2 linked regions of the Beijerinckia sp. 28-YEA-48 genome follow. The protein of the gene in region 1 interacts with the protein of each later gene in a pairwise test. Links are inferred from orthologs where the notes say so. Each region holds a gene or a part of one and is shown on either strand. Other genes may lie near its edges.

Region 1 (8,974 bases):
CGAATGCTTCAGCTTCCTGCCCGCCCGCGCCCGTCTCGACCTGATGGGCTGGCCGGACAGCGACATCTTTTCGCACGAATAGGGCCAGCTCAAATGGCGGACGCGCGAAAGCAGCCGCCATTTAGCCTCAACTTTGCCATTGGCAGCCGCCAAGAGTAATGTCGGGCTGATAGCCGAACGGGGCGCGCACACCAGTATGACCGGTACAATGACCCAAGTGAACGACAGCACGCTGCTTCGTCCGCAGGTCGACCGCGCGCGGGCTTTCGCCAAAGCCGATCGCCACTCGCGGCAGGTGCGGCGGCTGCGGCGCCTGATCATTATCGGCTCCAGCATCGCCATCACCGGCTTTCTCGCCGCCTTGATCTTCAATCCGTTCCGCGATCTGCCCGGCAATGTTTCGATCGGCCAGGCGACCCTCAACGGCACCAAAGTGACCATGGAGCTGCCGAAGCTCAGCGGCTTCCGCCCCGATGGCCGGCCCTATGAGGTGCGGGCCAAATCCGGCGTCCAAGACGTGCGCACGCCGAAGGTCATCGAACTCAACGAGATCGAGGCGCGCATCCGCACCGCCGACGATACCAATGTCAACATCAGCGCGCCGCGCGGCGTCTATGACAGCGCCGCCGACACGATGGCGCTCGCCTCGGACGCCACCGAGGGCCGCATCCGCATCACGAGCTCTTCGGGATATGATATCGTTCTGCGCAGCGCCGACGTGCGCTTCAAGGACAGCACGATGACGTCCGACGAGCCCGTGACAGTGCGCATGAAGAACAATACGGTTTCAGCCGACAAACTCGAAATCGCCGATAAAGGCTCGGTGGTGATATTTTCCGGCAATGTGAAGTCAACGATCGTGCCCGACCTCAGTCTGGAAGCCGATCAAGTGAAAGGCGAACAATGAAGGGCGTTGCAATTGGATTCGGGTTGGCCGTGCTGATCGCGAACGCGGCTCTCGCGCAGCGCGCGGGCGCTGTCTTGCCCGGCGGTAATGCCCGCTCGCCAGTGAATGTCGATGCCGCCAAGCTCGAATATTTCGACAAGGAGCAGAAGGCGGTCTATTCGGGCGGTGTCGTCGCGCGCCAGGGCGATGCGATCATGCGCTCCACCACCCTCACCGTCATCTTCGACCGCGATGCAGCGGGCGACGGTACCGCGAGCAGTAGCGGAACCGCCACCAGTGGCGGCAGCGGCAGCACTGGCGCTGGCCCGACCAGCAATCAGGTCAAGCGCATTGAAGCCACCGGCCCGGTCACCGTGATCGAAAAGGAACGGGTTGGAACCGGCGATCGCGGCGTCTACGAGCGCGCCGAGAACAAGGTCTATCTCATCGGCAATCCGACCTTGAGCGAGTGCGGCAATGTGGTGAAGGGCGATAAGGATTCGCGGCTGATCTACGATCTGACCAACAGTCGGGCGCAGATCACCGGCCGGGTTTCCAGCACCTTCGTGCCCGGCGGCAGTAATTGCGGCGAAAAGCCGACTGCTAAACCTGCCCGTCCCTAACCTGACGGATACTTGTCCCGGATTCGCTTTTTTCGCGGAATCATTTAAAGCCCTGCGGCCTCCTCTCTCAACGCGTTGCCCATGTCGCTGTTCTCCCAACTTTCCCGGCCGGGCCTCGCGGTCGTCCGTTTTGGACGCGGGCTGAACGACCGCGTGCGCGAGCGGGCGGAACAAGCCGGCCTGATCGAAAAGGTCGAAGACGAGCCAGCGCCGGCGCTCGACGCCCTTGCCAGCCGTGAACTGCCGCCGCCCGAGGTCGCCCATCTCGGCGACGGCTCGCTCGGCGCCTATAATCTGGGCAAAAGCTACAAGGGCCGCCAAGTGGTCGCCAATGTCAGCTTGAACGTGCGGCGCGGCGAATCAGTCGGCCTGCTCGGTCCCAACGGCGCCGGCAAGACCACGGTCTTCTATATGATCACCGGCCTGGTGAAGGCCGACAAAGGCTCGATAGAGCTCGACGGCCGCGATGTCACCGGCCTGCCGATGTATCAGCGGGCGCGGCTCGGGATCGGCTATCTGCCGCAAGAAGCATCGATTTTCCGGGGTCTCTCGGTCGAGGACAATATCCGGGCCGTGCTCGAAGTGACGATCAAGGATCGCGACGAGCGCGAAGCGGAACTCGATGCCCTGCTCGACGAATTCGATATCAAGAGACTGCGCAAGTCGCCCTCCATCGCCCTTTCGGGCGGCGAGCGGCGGCGTTGCGAAATCGCCCGGGCCCTGGCCGGGCAGCCAACATTCATGCTGCTCGACGAGCCTTTCGCCGGCATCGACCCGATCGCCGTGGGCGATATTCAGGCCCTGGTCCGCCATCTGACCCAGCGCGGCATTGGCGTTCTGATCACCGACCACAATGTCCGCGAAACCCTGGGTCTGATCGACCGTGCCTATATTATCCACAGTGGCCATGTGCTGACCGAGGGCCTGCCGGAGGAGATCGTCGCCAATCCGGACGTGCGCCGCTACTATCTCGGCCAGGACTTCCGTATGTAAGGCATTGCCGGCGCTTCGCGGTGCCTTTGAAATAATAAAATAAAATCAGAATATTAGATATCTTTCTGGGATATCCTGCCACGCCAGTTTCCGCGCCTCGCGAGACCCCTTCATGGGCTCTTAACCGCCAGCCCGCTTCGCCCGATAAAATCCGCAGCAAGTCTCCCTGACAGGATTCCTTATGCTATAAGGAAGCAAGAAACGGGCCGAACTTGTGTACGGCCAAGGTCAGCGTGGGTCGAGTAATGGCGCTTTCAACTCGCCTCGTCATGCGTCAGGGGCAATCCCTGGTGATGACGCCGCAGCTTCTGCAGGCGATCAAGCTGCTGCAATTGTCGAGTTTTGAACTGTCGGCCTTTGTCGAACAGGAACTTGAGCGCAATCCGCTGCTTGAACGGGCCGAGGAGGCCCCCGAGGCGCCAGGTGCGCTCGAATCCTCCGGCAACGACAGCACTTCGAACGACGATTTCGATGGCGGATCAGACGACGGCGACTATGCCGGTGACAGGGATTATTCCGGTGGCGACGACGACCATGCGCCGGAATGGGCGAGCGACACCCTCGTCACCTCAGCCAATAACCTCGAAAACGACCTCGGCACCGAAATCTCCAACACTTACGACGCCGATATGGTGGCGCCGAAAACACCCACCAGCAACGAGGACCCCTCGCTCTCGGCCACATCCTGGACGGGGACGCAGGGTTCCGCCTCCTCCGATGGCGGTGGCGAAAGCCCCAATCTGGAGGCCTATGTCGCCAGCCAATTGTCCCTGCCCGAACATCTCGAACAACAGTTGGCGCTCGCCCTGACCGACCCGATGGACCGGCTCATCGGCCATACCTTGATCGATGCGATCGACGAAGCCGGTTATCTCCGAGAGCCTGTCGCGGAAGTCGCCGAACGGCTCGGCACCACGCTCGAGCGCGTTGAACAGGTGCTGCGGGTCATTCACACATTCGAGCCAAGCGGCATCGGCGCGCGTGATCTGGCTGAATGCCTGGCCATCCAGCTGCGTGAGCAAGACCGTTTCGATCCCGCCATGCAGATCTTCGTCGCCCACCTGCCACTGTTGGCGCGGCGCGATTTTGCGCAGTTGCGTAAATTGTGCGGGGTCGATGATGAAGACCTGACCGATATGCTCAATGAAATCCGCAGGCTCGATCCCAAACCGGGCCGCGCCTTCGGCGGCACGCCCATGCAGCCGGTGATTCCAGATGTCACTGTGCGAGCGGCGTCGGATGGCAGCTGGCTGGTGGAGCTGAATGCGGAAGGATTACCGCGCGTCCTGGTCAATCAGACCTATGCGGCACGCGTCGGCGGCAACAGCCCGACCAAGGCGGCCGACAAATCCTATATTGCCGAATGCCTGCAGAGCGCCAACTGGCTGACGCGCAGCCTGGAACAACGCGCCCGCACCATTTTGAAAGTCGCCAGCGAAATCGTGCGCCAGCAGGATGCCTTCTTCGCCAAAGGCGTCGAACATCTGCGTCCGCTGAATCTGAAAATGGTCGCTGATGTCATAGGCATGCATGAATCGACCGTGTCGCGGGTGACATCCAACAAATATATGTCAACACCGCGCGGTTTATTCGAATTCAAATATTTCTTCACCGCCGCTATTGCATCGCACTCGGGTGGCGAAGCCCATTCGGCCGAAGCTGTGCGGCACCGCATCAAACAGATGATCGATCAGGAAGATGCCAACTCGGTTCTATCTGATGACGCCATTGTTCTGCGTTTAAAACAGCAAAATGTAGAGATCGCGCGACGCACGGTAGCCAAATACAGGGAAAGCCTGCGGATCGCCTCATCCGTCGAAAGACGTAGGGAAAAGCTCGCCGCCGTCCGAAAAAATTCTTAAGGGCCCAGGCAGCCATTCAGTTGAATTTCATGCTATAATCACGCCGCTGCGAAGGTTCTCCCGAACCTTCGCAGCAAGAGGGTCTCGCCCGCCAACTGGCGGCACTTGCATCTGCGCTCCCGGTCGCCTATGCAGCGCCGCTTTGGAAGGGTGTTCGGACGCAACAGGGTGTTGCGCAATTGGCTAAGTATTTTAGCCAAGCTGATGCAGCAACCAATGCATCGACGTTACGTTGATGCAATCAGGAGTGGGCGACGAATGGATCTACGTGTTTCCGGCAAGAACTTCGACATTGGCGAAGCCCTGCGTCAGCGCGTGCTTGAACGCGTCAGCGCAGCCGTGGATAAGTATTTCAATGGTTCCGTCGCAGGCCACGTGATCCTCGATCACGAAGGCACTGGATTTAAAGCAGACTGTACGCTGCACCTTTCGTCTGGCACGACATTGCATTCGGAAGGCCGCGCGCATGAAGCTAATGCTTCATTCGATCAAGCCGCTGAACGACTTGAGAAGCGGCTGCGACGCTACAATCGACGATTGAAGGATCGCCATGCTGGCCCCAACGGGGTCAATGGTGACAGCGACTTCGAAACGATGGCACGCTACATCCTCGAAGCGCCCACTGACGATCACGATGACGGAACGGAGTTCCACCCCATCATCGTTGCGGAGAAGACCGAAGCCTTGCAGACAGTCTCCGTCTCCGAGGCAGTCATGGATCTCGATATCACCGGCGCGCCGGTGATGGTGTTCCGCAACGCTGGCAGTGACCGTGTCAATATCGTGTATCGCCGTCGTGACGGGAACATCGGTTGGATTGATCCAGCCGGTGCGGCCAAGAGCAACTGAAGCCCAACAACACCGCACGTCGAGCAGTTTTCGGATATCCCATCATGCGCATGAGCGATTTGATCAGCTCGGCCTCGATTTTGCCCGCGCTGAAAGCGTCGAGCAAAAAACAGGTCCTGCAAGAAATGTGTGCGACGGCAGCCCTCAGTTGCGGGCTGCCGGAGCGCGAAATCTTCTACACGATCACGCAGCGTGAACGCGTCGGCTCGACCGGCGCCGGCAACGGCGTCGCCATCCCGCATGGCAAGTTCGCGAAGCTTAATCGCATCGTCGGTGTGTTCGCACGGCTCGAGAAGCCGGTGGATTATGATTCACCGGATGGCGTGCCGGTCGACCTCCTCTTCATGCTGCTCGCGCCCGAAGGTGCGGGCGCAGATCATCTGAAGGCGCTGTCGCGCGTGGCCCGCCTGCTGCGCGATCCCGAAGTCACCGCGAAATTGCGCGCGACGAAGGATTCCGATGGCCTCTTGTTGTTGATGACGCAGGACGCCAAGCCGTTCGCGGCCTGACGTTCGAGACTTCCACAAGTTCCCGCCCGGTTCTGTTACGATCAGAACCGGGCCATTTTTCTTTTGGCTTTTCTTCTGGCCTGTGGCCGTCCCTCAAAACATTTGCGACATAAAAATCCGCATCGGGCTATCGACCGCGGAGAATAATTTTGCGGCCATGACCAGCGCGATGATCACGACGAGCGGCTTGATAATCTTTTTGCCGAGCGTGATGGCGAGCGCCGAACCGATCTGAGCGCCGACCAGCGCGCCCACAGCCATGCACAGTCCAATCGGCAGGTTGACGACGCCCATCGCCAGAAAGACGATGAGACCACCAACATTGCTCGATCCATTGGCGACCTTGGTCAGCCCCGTGGCGCGCACCGCGCCGTAGCCCAGAAGACTGACGATGGCGGCCATGTAAAGCGAACCGGCACCCGGCCCAAAGACGCCGTCATAGAAACCGATGAGCGGCACAGCCGTCAGATTGAACGCGACCGGAGACAGTCGGCTGTGCGCGTTATGATCGGTGAGCTGCGGCGACAGAATGAAATAAACAGCAACCGCCACCAGCACGAACGGAATGATCGCCGACAACAGGTGCTTGGGGACGAAATTGACCGATTGGGCCCCGATGAGAGAGGCGCACAAAGCCACCGCGCCGATCGGAAGGGCGCGTCGCCATTCGATCAAGCCGCGTTTGGCAAAGGCGGCGACCGCCGACAACGTGCCAACCGAGCCCTGAAGCTTGTTCGTGGCGAGCGCCGTGACAGGATCGAGCCCCGCCAGAAGCAGCGCCGGCAAAGTGATCAGCCCACCACCGCCGGCAATGGCATCCAGACAGGCGGCGACCATGGCCGTCAAAGTCAAAACGGCAAGTGTGGACAGGTCGACGTCAAACACGAGAGATCGTTGAAGGCTTACGGGGATCTATGGCGCGCTGCGGCATGTGTCGGTTTGACTTACAGACAGAGTGAAGGCCGGCACCGGTAGCATTCCGGCATTGGCCAGCCAAGCCATCCGCTTTCGCTCTAGATCCAGCAGCGCGCGCCGTAGTCGATCACATAATTCTGCGGCGAGGCGGCGATCCGCGCCATGCCGCGCTCCACCACCGTGTCGTCGGTCAGCAGACGCACCGGCATGTCGCGCAAAAGACGCTGCAGTGGCGCCTTGGCTTCGAAAGCCGCTCGGAAGGCTGCCTCGTCGAGGAAGTCGGCCATTTTCGGTAGGACGCCGCCGGCGAGCGTCACGCCGCCGCGCGCCATGAGCACCAGCGCCATGTCGCCGGCATAGCGTGCCACCAATTGCCAGAACTGCCGCAGGGTCGCTGCTTCCGGCCCGTCGGGGGCGGCGCGCGCCGCGGCCCCAATGGCAGCGGCATCGAGCCCTGACGGCGCCAGACCGGCCACCGCGCGGCGGGCGGCGTGCAGACGTTCCAAGCCAGGCCCCGACAGCAGCCACTCGGCCGACACCCGGCCAAGCGTCTTGTCGAGATAGGACCAGATCCGCACCTCCTCATCGGAGGCTGGACCAAAATCGATATGACCGGCTTCGCTGGGCAGAACCAGCAGGCCAGCGGGGGTCTCCGCCAGGGCCGCCAGCCCCATGCCCGTGCCCGGGCCAAGCACGATCCGTGTTCCAACCGTGCCCTGCGGGCTGCCGATGCGCCGCGCGTCGGTCTCGCCGACCACCGGCAGAGAAAGCGCCAGCGCTTCGAAATCATTGAGCAGCAGCCCCTGTTCGAGGCCCAGATGTGCCGCGATCGCCGGGCCATCGATCGCCCAGGCGGCATTGGTGAGCTGCAGCCGGCGCCCGGCCATCGGCCCGGCGGCACAGACAATCAGACTGCTGGCGCCACGCCCAAAGCCACTGAGCATATGGGCGGCCGCCGCGCCAAGATCGCTCCATTCGCCAGTCTGCAATGTGCCCAGGCGCCAGACCGGCCCGCCGGGGGCTTCGGCATGCGAGAAACGCATGTTTGTACCGCCGACATCGCAGAGCAGCAGCGGAAAGGGGAAAATCTTCATGGAATCAATCTAGTCTCATCGCACGACCAAACGCTACCCCCGAAACAGCTTCGTGGTGCTGCAGCACTTTACCCGCTATACGATAACGCGAGTTATTATCTCGCCTGTTACGAACTGGTGCCCATGCAAGCCGAAAAGAAGCCGGAAAACGAGCCGCTTTTTCTTCTCTACGACGTCGGTCGACTGATGCGCACGCGCGCCGACCAGGCGGCGCGATCGATGGGTATGACCCGGGCACAATGGGTTATTCTTTTGTGGGTGGAGATGCGGCCGGGCCTGTCGCAGAACGAACTCGCCAGCCTGGTCGAAGTCGAACCGATCACCGTTGGGCGGTTGGTCGACCGGCTGGAGACCCGCGGCATGATCGAGCGGCGCGATGACCCCAAGGACCGGCGCATTCATAGATTGCACCTGGCCGAAGACGCGCGGCCGGTTCTCGACAAGATTCAGGCCTATCGGGCCAGCCTCAACACGCAATTCACCAGTATCCTGGGGGCCGATGCGCTGGCGCAGCTGACCCAATCCCTTGCCAAACTCAAAGCACAGATCGTTGACGACTCTGCGCTATTTCACAAATTCGGATAGCCTCTAAGTTCGGATAGTCTCTATGTCGTCCACACGTGAAAACGCCAATCGCGATCCCGCCGCCGTCGTTGTCGAATTGCGCGAGGCGCGCGAGACCAACGAGCCCCCACGGGCGGATGCCTCGGGCCGAAACGCGGCCGATGAACTGGCCGGCGAGAAAATCGACGCCAGTACGCCGGCCTCCAAGCGCAAGCGGTTGCGCGGCATTTTGATGCTCGGCGGCATCGCCGCCGTGGTCGTCGTCTCGGGCATCATGTGGCTGCGCGGCGGCCGCTATGTCTCCACCGACGATGCTTATGTGCGCTCTGCTAAACTGATGGTGTCGACCGACGTGTCTGGCATCGTTTCTTCGATCGACGTGAAGCAGGGCCAACGCGTCAAAGCCGGCGACGTGCTCTTCCGCCTTGATGACCGCCAGTTCCGCAACACCTTGGAACAGGCGCGCGCGCAGCTGGCGCAAACCAAGCTCAATATCGAAGCCCTGCGGCAAGACTATCAGCGCATCCAGGAAGACATCACCACCGAGGCGGCGCTGGTCGATCTCGCCCGCACGGCTTTCGACCGCGCGCAGGCATTGGCGCGCAGCAATTTCGGCACCCGCGCACAGCTCGACCAGACGCGCTACTCGCTGGCGGCGGAGGAGAGCAAACTCGCCTCT
Region 2 (9,244 bases), 2.4 Mb from region 1 along the record:
TCAGCCAGATGGCCGGCCTGACGACGCAGAACTTCGTGTCCGCCTCGAGCGGCATGGCGGTGGCTGTCGCTGTGGCGCGTGGCCTCGCTAGCCGTCAGACACGCACGATCGGCAATTTCTGGCTCGATATGACGCGCATGACCCTCTTCGTCCTGCTGCCGTTGTCGATTATTTTCGCCTTCGTGCTGCTCTACACCGGCTCGCCGCAGACCTTGGCCAGTTCGGTCGATGCGACGACGCTTGAAGGCGGCAAGCAGACCATCGCGCTTGGCCCGGTGGCCTCGCAGATCGCCATCAAACAACTCGGCACCAACGGTGGTGGCTTCTTCAACGTCAACTCGGCGCATCCATTCGAGAACCCGACGGCGCTCTCCAATTTCCTGGAGATGCTGGCGATCCTCGTCATCCCCGTCGCCTTTTGCTTCACCTATGGCCGCTTGGTCGGTGACCGCCGCCAGGGGCGCGCGTTGTTCATCGCCATGGGCATCTTGCTGGTGGTTGGCTTTATCGGCCTCTACGGCGCCGAGCGCTGGGGCAATCCGCTTCATGCCGGCCTCATCGATACGGCCGCCGGCAATATGGAGGGCAAGGAGACCCGTTTCGGGATCATCGGCTCGGTGCTCTGGGCCGTTGTCACCACGGCGGCCTCGAACGGCTCGGTCAATGCCATGCATGACAGCCTGACGCCGCTTGGCGGGCTGATTGCCATGCTCAATATCCAGCTTGGCGAGATCATCTATGGCGGCGCCGGCGTCGGCCTCACGGGCATGCTGCTGTTCGTCGTGCTGACCGTCTTTATGGCTGGCTTGATGGTCGGTCGCACGCCGGAATATCTGGGCAAAAAGATTGAGGCGCGCGAGGTGAAACTGGCGGCGCTGACCCTGCTCGTCATGCCCGTCGGCATGCTCAGCTTCGCAGCGCTCGCCATCGCCACCGGGCATGCTCACTCGAGTGTGCAAGATGCCGGCCCACACGGCCTGTCGGAACTGCTCTACGCCTATTCGTCGGCCACGGGCAATAACGGCTCCGCCTTCGCTGGCTTCAACGCCAATGTGGTCTGGCACAATACGTTTCTCGGCCTGTCGATGCTGATCGGCCGGTTTGGCTATATCATTCCGATCCTGGCCATCGCCGGCTCACTGGCGCTGAAGAAAACGACGCCCGCCTCCGCCGGTACGTTTCCGACCCATGGCCCGATCTTCATCATCCTGCTGGTCGCCACGGTTCTGATTGTCGGCGCCCTCACCTTCCTGCCGGTCCTGGCGCTCGGCCCGATCGCCGAACACGTGTCCATGCTCGCTGGCCAGAAATTCTAAGAGGTTTCATCATGTCCAAACATGCTCCGGCCGAGATTGGGCTCTTTGCTCCAGAAATCATCTGGCCCGCCATTCTGAACAGCTTCAGAAAGCTGGATCCGCGCAGTCTCGTGCGCAATCCCGTGATCTTTTCCACGGCGCTCGTCTCCCTCATCGCGAGCATTCTCACGATCCGCGATGGCTTCAACGGCGGCGCGACTTTCTGGGTCGGCTTGCAGGTGTCCGTCTGGCTTTGGTTCACGGTTCTCTTCGCAAATTTCGCCGAAGCGGTGGCGGAGGGACGCGGCAAGGCGCGGGCGGATGCCTTTCGCGCCACCCGCTCCAATGCACGCGCCAAGGTTCTCATTAACCCGCCCAATCGTGAACTCTATGAGTTTCAGGATGCAGATCTGTTGGAGCCGGACACGGTCATCCTTGTCTCGGCTGGCGAGACCGTGCCGACCGACGGCGAGGTGATCGAGGGTATTGCCTCTGTGGACGAGAGCGCCATCACCGGCGAGAGCGCGCCCGTCATCCGTGAATCCGGCGGCGATCGTTCGTCGGTCACCGGGGGCACGCGGTTGATTTCCGATTGGCTGGTGGTGCGTGTCACCACCAAGCCCGGTGAAACCTTCCTTGATCGCATGATCGCGCTTGTCGAAGGGGCGAAACGACAGAAGACACCCAACGAGATCGCGCTGGATATTCTGCTCGCGGGCCTCACGCTGGTTTTCCTGTTTGTCGTCGCCACGCTGCCCTTCTTTGCCTCCTGGACGGGGACGCAGATCCCGATCGTCTATCTGATCGCTCTGTTCGTCACCCTGATCCCGACGACCATCGGCGGCTTGCTATCGGCCATCGGCATCGCCGGCATGGACCGCCTGGTGAAAGCCAATGTGATCGCCAAATCAGGCCGCGCGGTTGAAGCTGCCGGCGATATCGATGTGCTGCTGCTCGACAAGACCGGCACCATCACCTTCGGCAACCGCATGGCCGATGCGTTCGACCCGGTGCCGGGTGTCGAGGAACGCGACCTGGCGAGCGCGGCTTATCTGTCTTCGCTCGCCGACGACACGCCGGAAGGGAAGTCGATCGTCGATCTGGCTGCGCGTAAGTTCGGCTTGAATGCTTCAGGCGCGGATGCCAACTTTATCCCCTTCACGGCGCAAACCCGTATGTCGGGCGTCGATCTTGCCGATGGTACGATCATTCGTAAGGGCGCCGTCGATGCAATCTTGACGCTGACTGGCAACAAGGCCGATGCGGCGCTTGACGGCATCGTGCGGCGCATCGCCAGCACCGGCGGCACACCGCTTGTCGTTGCCAAAAATGGCCGCCTGCTCGGCGTCATCCATCTGAAGGACGTGGTGAAGCCGAATATCCGCGAGCGTTTCGCCGAGCTGCGCCGCATGGGCATCCGCACGGTGATGATCACCGGCGACAATGCCCTTACTGCGGCGGCCATCGCCGCCGAGGCGGGCGTCGACGATTTCTTGGCCGAGGCAACGCCGGAGAAAAAGCTCGAGCTCATCCGCCGTGAACAGGCCGAAGGACGGTTGGTCGCCATGTGCGGTGACGGCTCCAACGACGCGCCGGCTCTGGCCCAAGCCGATGTCGGCGTGGCGATGAATTCCGGTACGCCGGCCGCCAAGGAGGCTGGCAATCTGATCGACCTCGATTCCGACCCGACCAAATTGATCGAAATCGTGCTCGTCGGCAAACAGCTGCTGATTTCGCGCGGTGCGTTGACGACCTTCTCGATCGCCAATGACGTGGCCAAATACTTCGCCATCTTGCCGGCTTTGTTCGTAACGGCCTATCCGGGTCTCTCGGTGCTCGACATCATGCGCCTGGGCACACCGTCAAGCGCCATCCTGTCGGCGATCATTTTCAACGCGCTGGTTATCGTCGCGCTGATTCCGATTGCTCTGAAAGGGGTTTCCTACAAGCCGGCCTCGGCATCGTCGCTGCTGACGCGCAACCTGGTGATCTACGGCATCGGCGGCCTCATCGTACCCTTCATCGGCATCAAACTGATCGACCTCCTGGTCGACTTCCTGCATCTGGCCTGAGGAGACGAATATGTTCGCCTATCTTCGCCCTGCCCTTGCGCTGACGGTTCTGTTCACGATCCTGACCGGCCTCGCCTATCCACTGGCCTTCACTGGCATCGCCCAGGTGATCGCGCCGCAGGCGGCCAATGGCAGCCTGATCGTCAAGGACGGGCACGTCCTCGGTTCAGCGCTCATCGGCCAGGAGTTCAAGTCCGACCGTTATTTCCATGGTCGTCCGTCAGCCACGACCATGCCGGATCCGAATGATCCGACAAAGACCGTGGATGCGCCCTATAATGCGTCGGCCTCTACCGGCACCAACCTCGGCCCGACCTCGGAGGCGCTGTACAAGAGCATCTCTGAGCGGGCGGCGGCGCTTGGCCCAGGCCCGGCCCCGGCCGATCTCGTCACGTCGTCCGCCTCCGGCCTCGACCCGGACATTTCGCCGGCGGCGGCGTTTATCCAGGTCAATCGCGTCGCTGCGGCGCGCGGCATGGCCCCTGATAGTCTCCGCGCCCTGGTGGAAGCCCAGGTCCAAGGCCGGTTGTTCGGCATTCTCGGCGAACGGCGCGTCAATGTTCTGGCTTTGAATTTGGCCCTGGACCAGACTAAACCATGAGGTGTTATGGGAGAACCTGAAGCCGCACGCCCCGATCCCGACGCTCTTCTCCAGGAAGCGCGAAAGAGCGGGCGTGGCCGGCTAAAAATCTTTCTGGGCGCCTCCCCTGGGGTCGGCAAGACCTATGCGATGCTGGAGGAGGCGCGCGCGCGCCGGCGCGCCGGCATCGACGTCGCTGTGGCGCTGGTCGAGACGCACGGCCGCGAAGAGACGGCGGCTTTGCTCGCCGATCTCGAATATCTGCCACGGCGCTCCTTCGAATACCGTGGCCAGACACTTGAAGAACTCGACATCGATCAGCTGCTGGCCCGCAAGCCGCAGCTCGCCCTCATCGACGAATTCGCCCACACCAATACGCCGGGCTCTCGCCATCCCAAGCGTTGGCAGGACGTCATGGAGGTGCTGGATGCGGGCATCGACGTCACCACCACTCTCAACATCCAGCATATCGAAAGCCTCAACGATGTGGTGGCGCGCATCACTGGCGTGCGCGTCCAAGAGACCGTGCCGGACGAGGTTCTGTCGCGGGCCGACGATATCGAACTGATCGACCTGCCGCCCGAAGAGCTGATGAACCGCCTGCGGGCCGGCAAGATCTATATTCCGGCGCAGATTGGCCGGGCGCTCGACAATTTCTTCAACAAGGGCAATCTGACGGCCCTGCGCGAACTCGCTTTGCGCACGGCGGCGAGCCGCGTCGACGCCGAAATGATCAACTGGATGCGGTCGAATGCCGTGTCTGGCCCCTGGCCGGCGCAGGAACGCCTACTCGTCTGCATCAATGAAGCACCCGTCGCCAAAGCGCTGATCCGTGCCGCCAAGCGCATGGCGGACCGGGCGAAAATTCCCTGGATCGCCGCGACCGTCATCACCGCCCAACGCGAGGCGCTTGGCGCCGGCGCCCAGGAGCTGACCAGCGAGGCGCTGCGATTGGCCGAGGCGCTGGGCGGCGAGGCGGTGACCCTGCACGCGGAATCGAACGCGGCGGCCGAACTGCTGACCTTCGCACGTAAGCGCAATGTCACGCGACTTGTTGTCGGGCGGCCGCGCCGCAAAGGACTGAAAGGCTTTTTCCGCGAGGACGTTGCTGACAAACTCGTCGACAGTGCCGTCGATTTCGAAGTCACGGTGGTGGCTCAGCACGCCCGCGCCGCGCGGCGGCGGATCGATCTCACCGCCTCCGCCGGCTATCGCCATTGGACGCCGCCGGTGCGCGCCTTACTGGAAGCGGTGGCTGCGACCTCTGCCGCGACGGCGGTGGCTTGGCCGTTCTGGCCCCATCTACCGGTGGCGTCGCTCGCCGTCTTCTATCTGGTCGCCGTCCTGGTTGTCGCCTTCCGCAACGGTTTATGGGGCGCGGCGCTTGGCAGTGCCTTGGGTTTTCTGGCCTACAATTATTTCTTCACCACGCCCTATTACACGCTCGCCGTCGAACAGCATGAGGCCATCGTCGGCCTGCTGGTGTTCATGGTCTCCTCCGCTGTCACCGGCACCCTGGCGAGCCGGCTGAAGAAGCAGGTGGAAGGCATGCGCATCGCGCAGCGGCGCACCGAGACCTTGTTCGAGTTCGCTCGCAAGATCGCCAGGGCAACCCAGGCCGACGATGTGCTGTGGGCCGCGGCGGCGCATCTGGCGACCACGCTCAACTGCCGCTCGCTCATCATGATGCCCGATGCCGACGGCTTGTTGCAGCAGGTGCAGGGCCATCCCTCGATCGAGGAGGATCTCGATCCGCGCGTCGAAATGGCGGCCCGTTGGGCCTTCGAGAAGAATGAACCGGCGGGCGCTGGCACTGGCACTTTGCCGGCCAGCGAATGGCTGTTCGTGCCGCTCGCCACGGCGACCGCATCGCTCGGCGTCATCGGCGTCCTGTTTCGCGATCCACGCCGTTTCAACGATCCGGAGATGCGCCGGTTGCTGCTGGCGGTCGAAGATCAGATCGCGGTGGCGGTCGAGCGTTTCAACCTTGCCGCCGATGTGGAAGCGACTAAGGTGCGCGCCGAAGGGGAAAAGCTGCAGACGGCCCTGCTCAATTCGGTCAGCCACGACCTGCGCACGCCGCTCGTCTCGGTCATCGGGGCGCTGACCGCCATCAGCGACAGCAATGCGCCGCTCAGCGACGAGGACAAGCGCGTGCTCAACGCCGGCGCTCTCGACGAAGCGCGTCGTCTCGATCGCTACGTGCAGAACCTGCTCGACATGACCAAGCTCGGTTATGGCGCGCTACGACCCAAGAGCACGCCCGTCGATCTGCGCGAGATTGTCGGCCGGGCTCGCGGCGAATTGGCGCGTACCCTCACCCTGCATCCGCTGACGGTGGAAATGGCGGCGGATCTGCCGCGTGTCCATGTTGACCCGGTGCTGATCGGCCAGGCGCTGGTCAACGTGCTCGACAATGCCGCCAAGTTTTCGCCAGACGGCAGTCCAATTATCATCAGGGCACGGGAGGACAATGGTTTCGTGCGTCTCGACGTGATTGACCGAGGACCGGGCATTCCACTTGAGGACCGCGAAAAGGTGTTCGACATGTTTCATCGTTTGCGCCAGGAGGACGGGCAGCCGGCTGGCACCGGGCTCGGCCTCGCTATCGTGCGCGGCCTGGTTGAAGCCCATGGCGGCACCGTCGAGGCGCAGACGGGTGATGACGGCATCGGCACCACCATCCGCCTGCGGCTGCCGATCGCCAGCGCCCAGACCGTTCCGGAGGAAGCCCGATGACGGCGCCGCGTGTTCTGGTGATCGAGGATGATCCGGCGATTCGCCGCTTCCTCAAGATTGCCATCAGCAGTATCGGCTTTGTCATGGAGGAGGCTGATCGTGGCCGCGTCGGCCTTGAACGCGCCGCCACCTCGGCGCCCGATGTGGTGGTCGTTGACCTCGGCCTGCCCGACATGGATGGCAAGGCGGTGGTGACGGCGATCCGCGAATGGTCGAAAGTGCCGATCCTCGTCCTGTCCGTGCGTGACTCCGAGGGCGAAAAAATCGCCGCGCTCGATGCCGGCGCCGACGATTATGTGACCAAACCCTTCGCCACCGGCGAATTGCTGGCGCGGCTGCGGGCGCTTTTGCGCTCGCGCCGACCGGTCGAGACCGAGCGTTCAGTCATCACGTCGGGGACGCTGACGATCGATCTCGCCAACCGGCTTGTGCTGGTCGATGGGGTTGAGGCGAAGCTGACGCGCAAACAATTCGATGTGCTGGCGCTGCTCGCCCGGCACCACGGCCGGCTGGTGACGCATAGGCAGCTCCTCACCACGGTCTGGGGACCGGCACATGTGGAAGACGCGCATTATCTGCGCGTTGCCGTCGGCCAGATACGCGAACGCATCGGCGACGATGCCGCCGATCCGCAGTTCATCATGACCGAGCCTGGCGTCGGCTATCGCCTGCACGCGCCGGCCGACCAACAGGCGTGATCAATCCACTTTCACGCCGGATTCCCGCACGATCTTGAACCAGCCCAAATATTCCGCTTCGGCGGCCTCGCGGACTTTCTCTGGCTTCATCTCTGGGTCCGGCAGGTCGGAATCGAAACTGTCGATCCGGGTGGTGAATTCTGGATCCTTGATCGCCATCGCGTAAGCCTGGTTCAGGCGATCCAGAATGGCCTTGGGCGTGCCAGCGGGCGCGGCGAGATAGAGGGTCGATGCCTTGTCGGCCAATTGCGGCACGCCCAATTCGGCGATCGATGGCACTTGCGGCAACTGCTTGATCCGGCCGGGCGCGATGACGGCGAGCGGCGTCACCTTGCCGGCACGCGTCAGCGGCAGCGATCCCACCGGCGTGTCGATCATCCAGAGGATCTGATTATTGGCCAATTCCTGCAGCGCCGGCGCGCCGCCTTTATAGGCGGCATGGCGCAGGTCCAGGTTCAAGGCGCGGACGATTTCGGCGCTCCACAGATGTGAGGGCGTGCCAGGGCCAGCCGAGCCATAGGAATATCGCCCTGGTTCCTTCCTGACCTTTTCGACGAGATCGGCGAACGAGGTGACGCCGGACTGGGTGGATGTGGTCATAACGCCCGGTGTCGAAGCGATGAGCGAGATGTAACTGAGTTTGGGCAACTCAGCTTCGCTCGTTTTGGACCGCAGCGCTTCGAAGATCGCGAGCGACGAGACGCCGGAGACAAGCAGCATATAGCCATCGGGCGGCGCGCGAACGACGCTCTCGGCGCCCACAGTGCCGCCAGCACCTGGCCGGTTGAGCACCGGCATGGTCTGGCCGAGCAGCACGCCAAGTTTAGCGGTGACGACCCTGGCGAAGGAGTCGACATAGCCACCGGCTGGAAACGGCACCACGACATTGACCGGTTTGTTTGGGTAAGTCTGTCCCACAGCCTGGCCGTGAAGACCGCCCAGAGTGACAGTCGCGAGAATAAACGCCATTTGGCGTGCGGACATCCGTGTCATGCTTCCCTCCCCGAGATGATTGGCCGATCGCTATCCCTGCAAGGGCACGATTTTTCCGTGGCCGCTTTCGTAGCGGGCCAGCATGCGCACGTAATAAGGCCAGAACCGCTCCAAGGTGGCGCGGCTCGCCAGCTTCTCTTCCTTCATTTTGACTTCGTCTTCCGGCGGCAAAATAATGGGATAGCCGGTGGCGGCGAGGGTGATCTGCTGCCGGCAGGCCTTTTCGAGCGTGATGCCAAGCGTGCCGGCGACCCCCATGGATTCGCCGCAGAAGACCACGCCATGATTGTTCATGAGCACTGCTTTGCGTGAACTAAGAACCTTGGCGAGGTCGCGGCCAAGGGCCTGAGTGTCAATCAGATAGGACGTACCGCGATAGCGCGGCAGGTCATGGCCGAAATAGCAGCCCTCGTGACCAAGCCCGACAAGCAGCTCTTCGGTGGCCGCGAACAGGCAGCCATAGAAGGGGTGGGTGTGACCAACGACATCGATCTCCGGTCGCGCGATCATGATCTCCGTATGGATGGGCCATTCCATATGGACGGTGCCCTCTCCATACAGTTTGTGGCCCGCGAAATCGATCAAAGTGAAATCGTCGGGTCCTTCGATCTCGGCCAGGCCGACGCCGGCGCGCTTGAGCCAGAGCCCTCTGCCCTGCGGATCGCGCAGCGACAGATGGCCGAGGTTCTTGTCCTCGTGGCCATAGAGAGCCAGAACGCGGCAGCCGACAGCGATTTCGTTCAGTTGCGTCGCGATGCGATCGTCGATCATGGGTGCTCCCCTTCTCTTCAAGCCGGTTGCGCGACCGCGCCGAGCGCCGGCATGACGTGGCTGGCGAATAGATCGATCGAGCGCGACGACTCTTCA

Evidence for each region.
Region 2: the proteins of ptsN (region 1) and BLW50_RS06630 interact in binary tests that used the Escherichia coli proteins (3 or more experiments, as listed by UniProt). The link is inferred for Beijerinckia sp. 28-YEA-48 from one-to-one orthologs.

Annotation. Positions count from the first base shown.
Region 1 is NZ_FNSI01000001.1:3,814,111-3,823,084, forward strand. The notes cover bases 4,036-6,989. They hold ptsN (PTS IIA-like nitrogen regulatory protein PtsN), read left to right. Parts: upstream 4,036-5,257; coding sequence 5,258-5,722; downstream 5,723-6,989. Other genes in these bases: rpoN (RNA polymerase factor sigma-54), read left to right, coding at 4,036-4,364; raiA (ribosome hibernation-promoting factor, HPF/YfiA family), read left to right, coding at 4,623-5,213; BLW50_RS17950 (TSUP family transporter), read right to left, coding at 5,816-6,607; BLW50_RS17955 (glucokinase), read right to left, coding at 6,736-6,989. Outside these bases: BLW50_RS17915 (ribonuclease D), read left to right, coding at 1-82; LPS export ABC transporter periplasmic protein LptC, read left to right, coding at 197-907; BLW50_RS17925 (LptA/OstA family protein), read left to right, coding at 937-1,509; lptB (LPS export ABC transporter ATP-binding protein), read left to right, coding at 1,591-2,502; more of rpoN, read left to right, coding at 2,748-4,035; more of BLW50_RS17955, read right to left, coding at 6,990-7,680; BLW50_RS17960 (MarR family winged helix-turn-helix transcriptional regulator), read left to right, coding at 7,666-8,316; BLW50_RS17965 (HlyD family secretion protein), read left to right, coding at 8,339-8,974. UniProt on the Escherichia coli protein: Seems to have a role in regulating nitrogen assimilation.
Region 2 is NZ_FNSI01000001.1:1,418,237-1,427,480, forward strand. Bases 3,663-6,886 are described here. They hold BLW50_RS06630 (sensor histidine kinase), read left to right. Parts: upstream 3,663-3,974; coding sequence 3,975-6,686; downstream 6,687-6,886. Other genes in these bases: kdpC (potassium-transporting ATPase subunit KdpC), read left to right, coding at 3,663-3,968; BLW50_RS06635 (response regulator), read left to right, coding at 6,683-6,886. In the rest of the region: potassium-transporting ATPase subunit KdpA, read left to right, coding at 1-1,316; potassium-transporting ATPase subunit KdpB, read left to right, coding at 1,328-3,367; more of kdpC, read left to right, coding at 3,378-3,662; more of BLW50_RS06635, read left to right, coding at 6,887-7,384; BLW50_RS06640 (Bug family tripartite tricarboxylate transporter substrate binding protein), read right to left, coding at 7,385-8,377; BLW50_RS06645 (class II aldolase/adducin family protein), read right to left, coding at 8,408-9,148; BLW50_RS06650 (LLM class flavin-dependent oxidoreductase), read right to left, coding at 9,166-9,244. UniProt on the Escherichia coli protein: Member of the two-component regulatory system KdpD/KdpE involved in the regulation of the kdp operon. KdpD may function as a membrane-associated protein kinase that phosphorylates KdpE in response to environmental signals.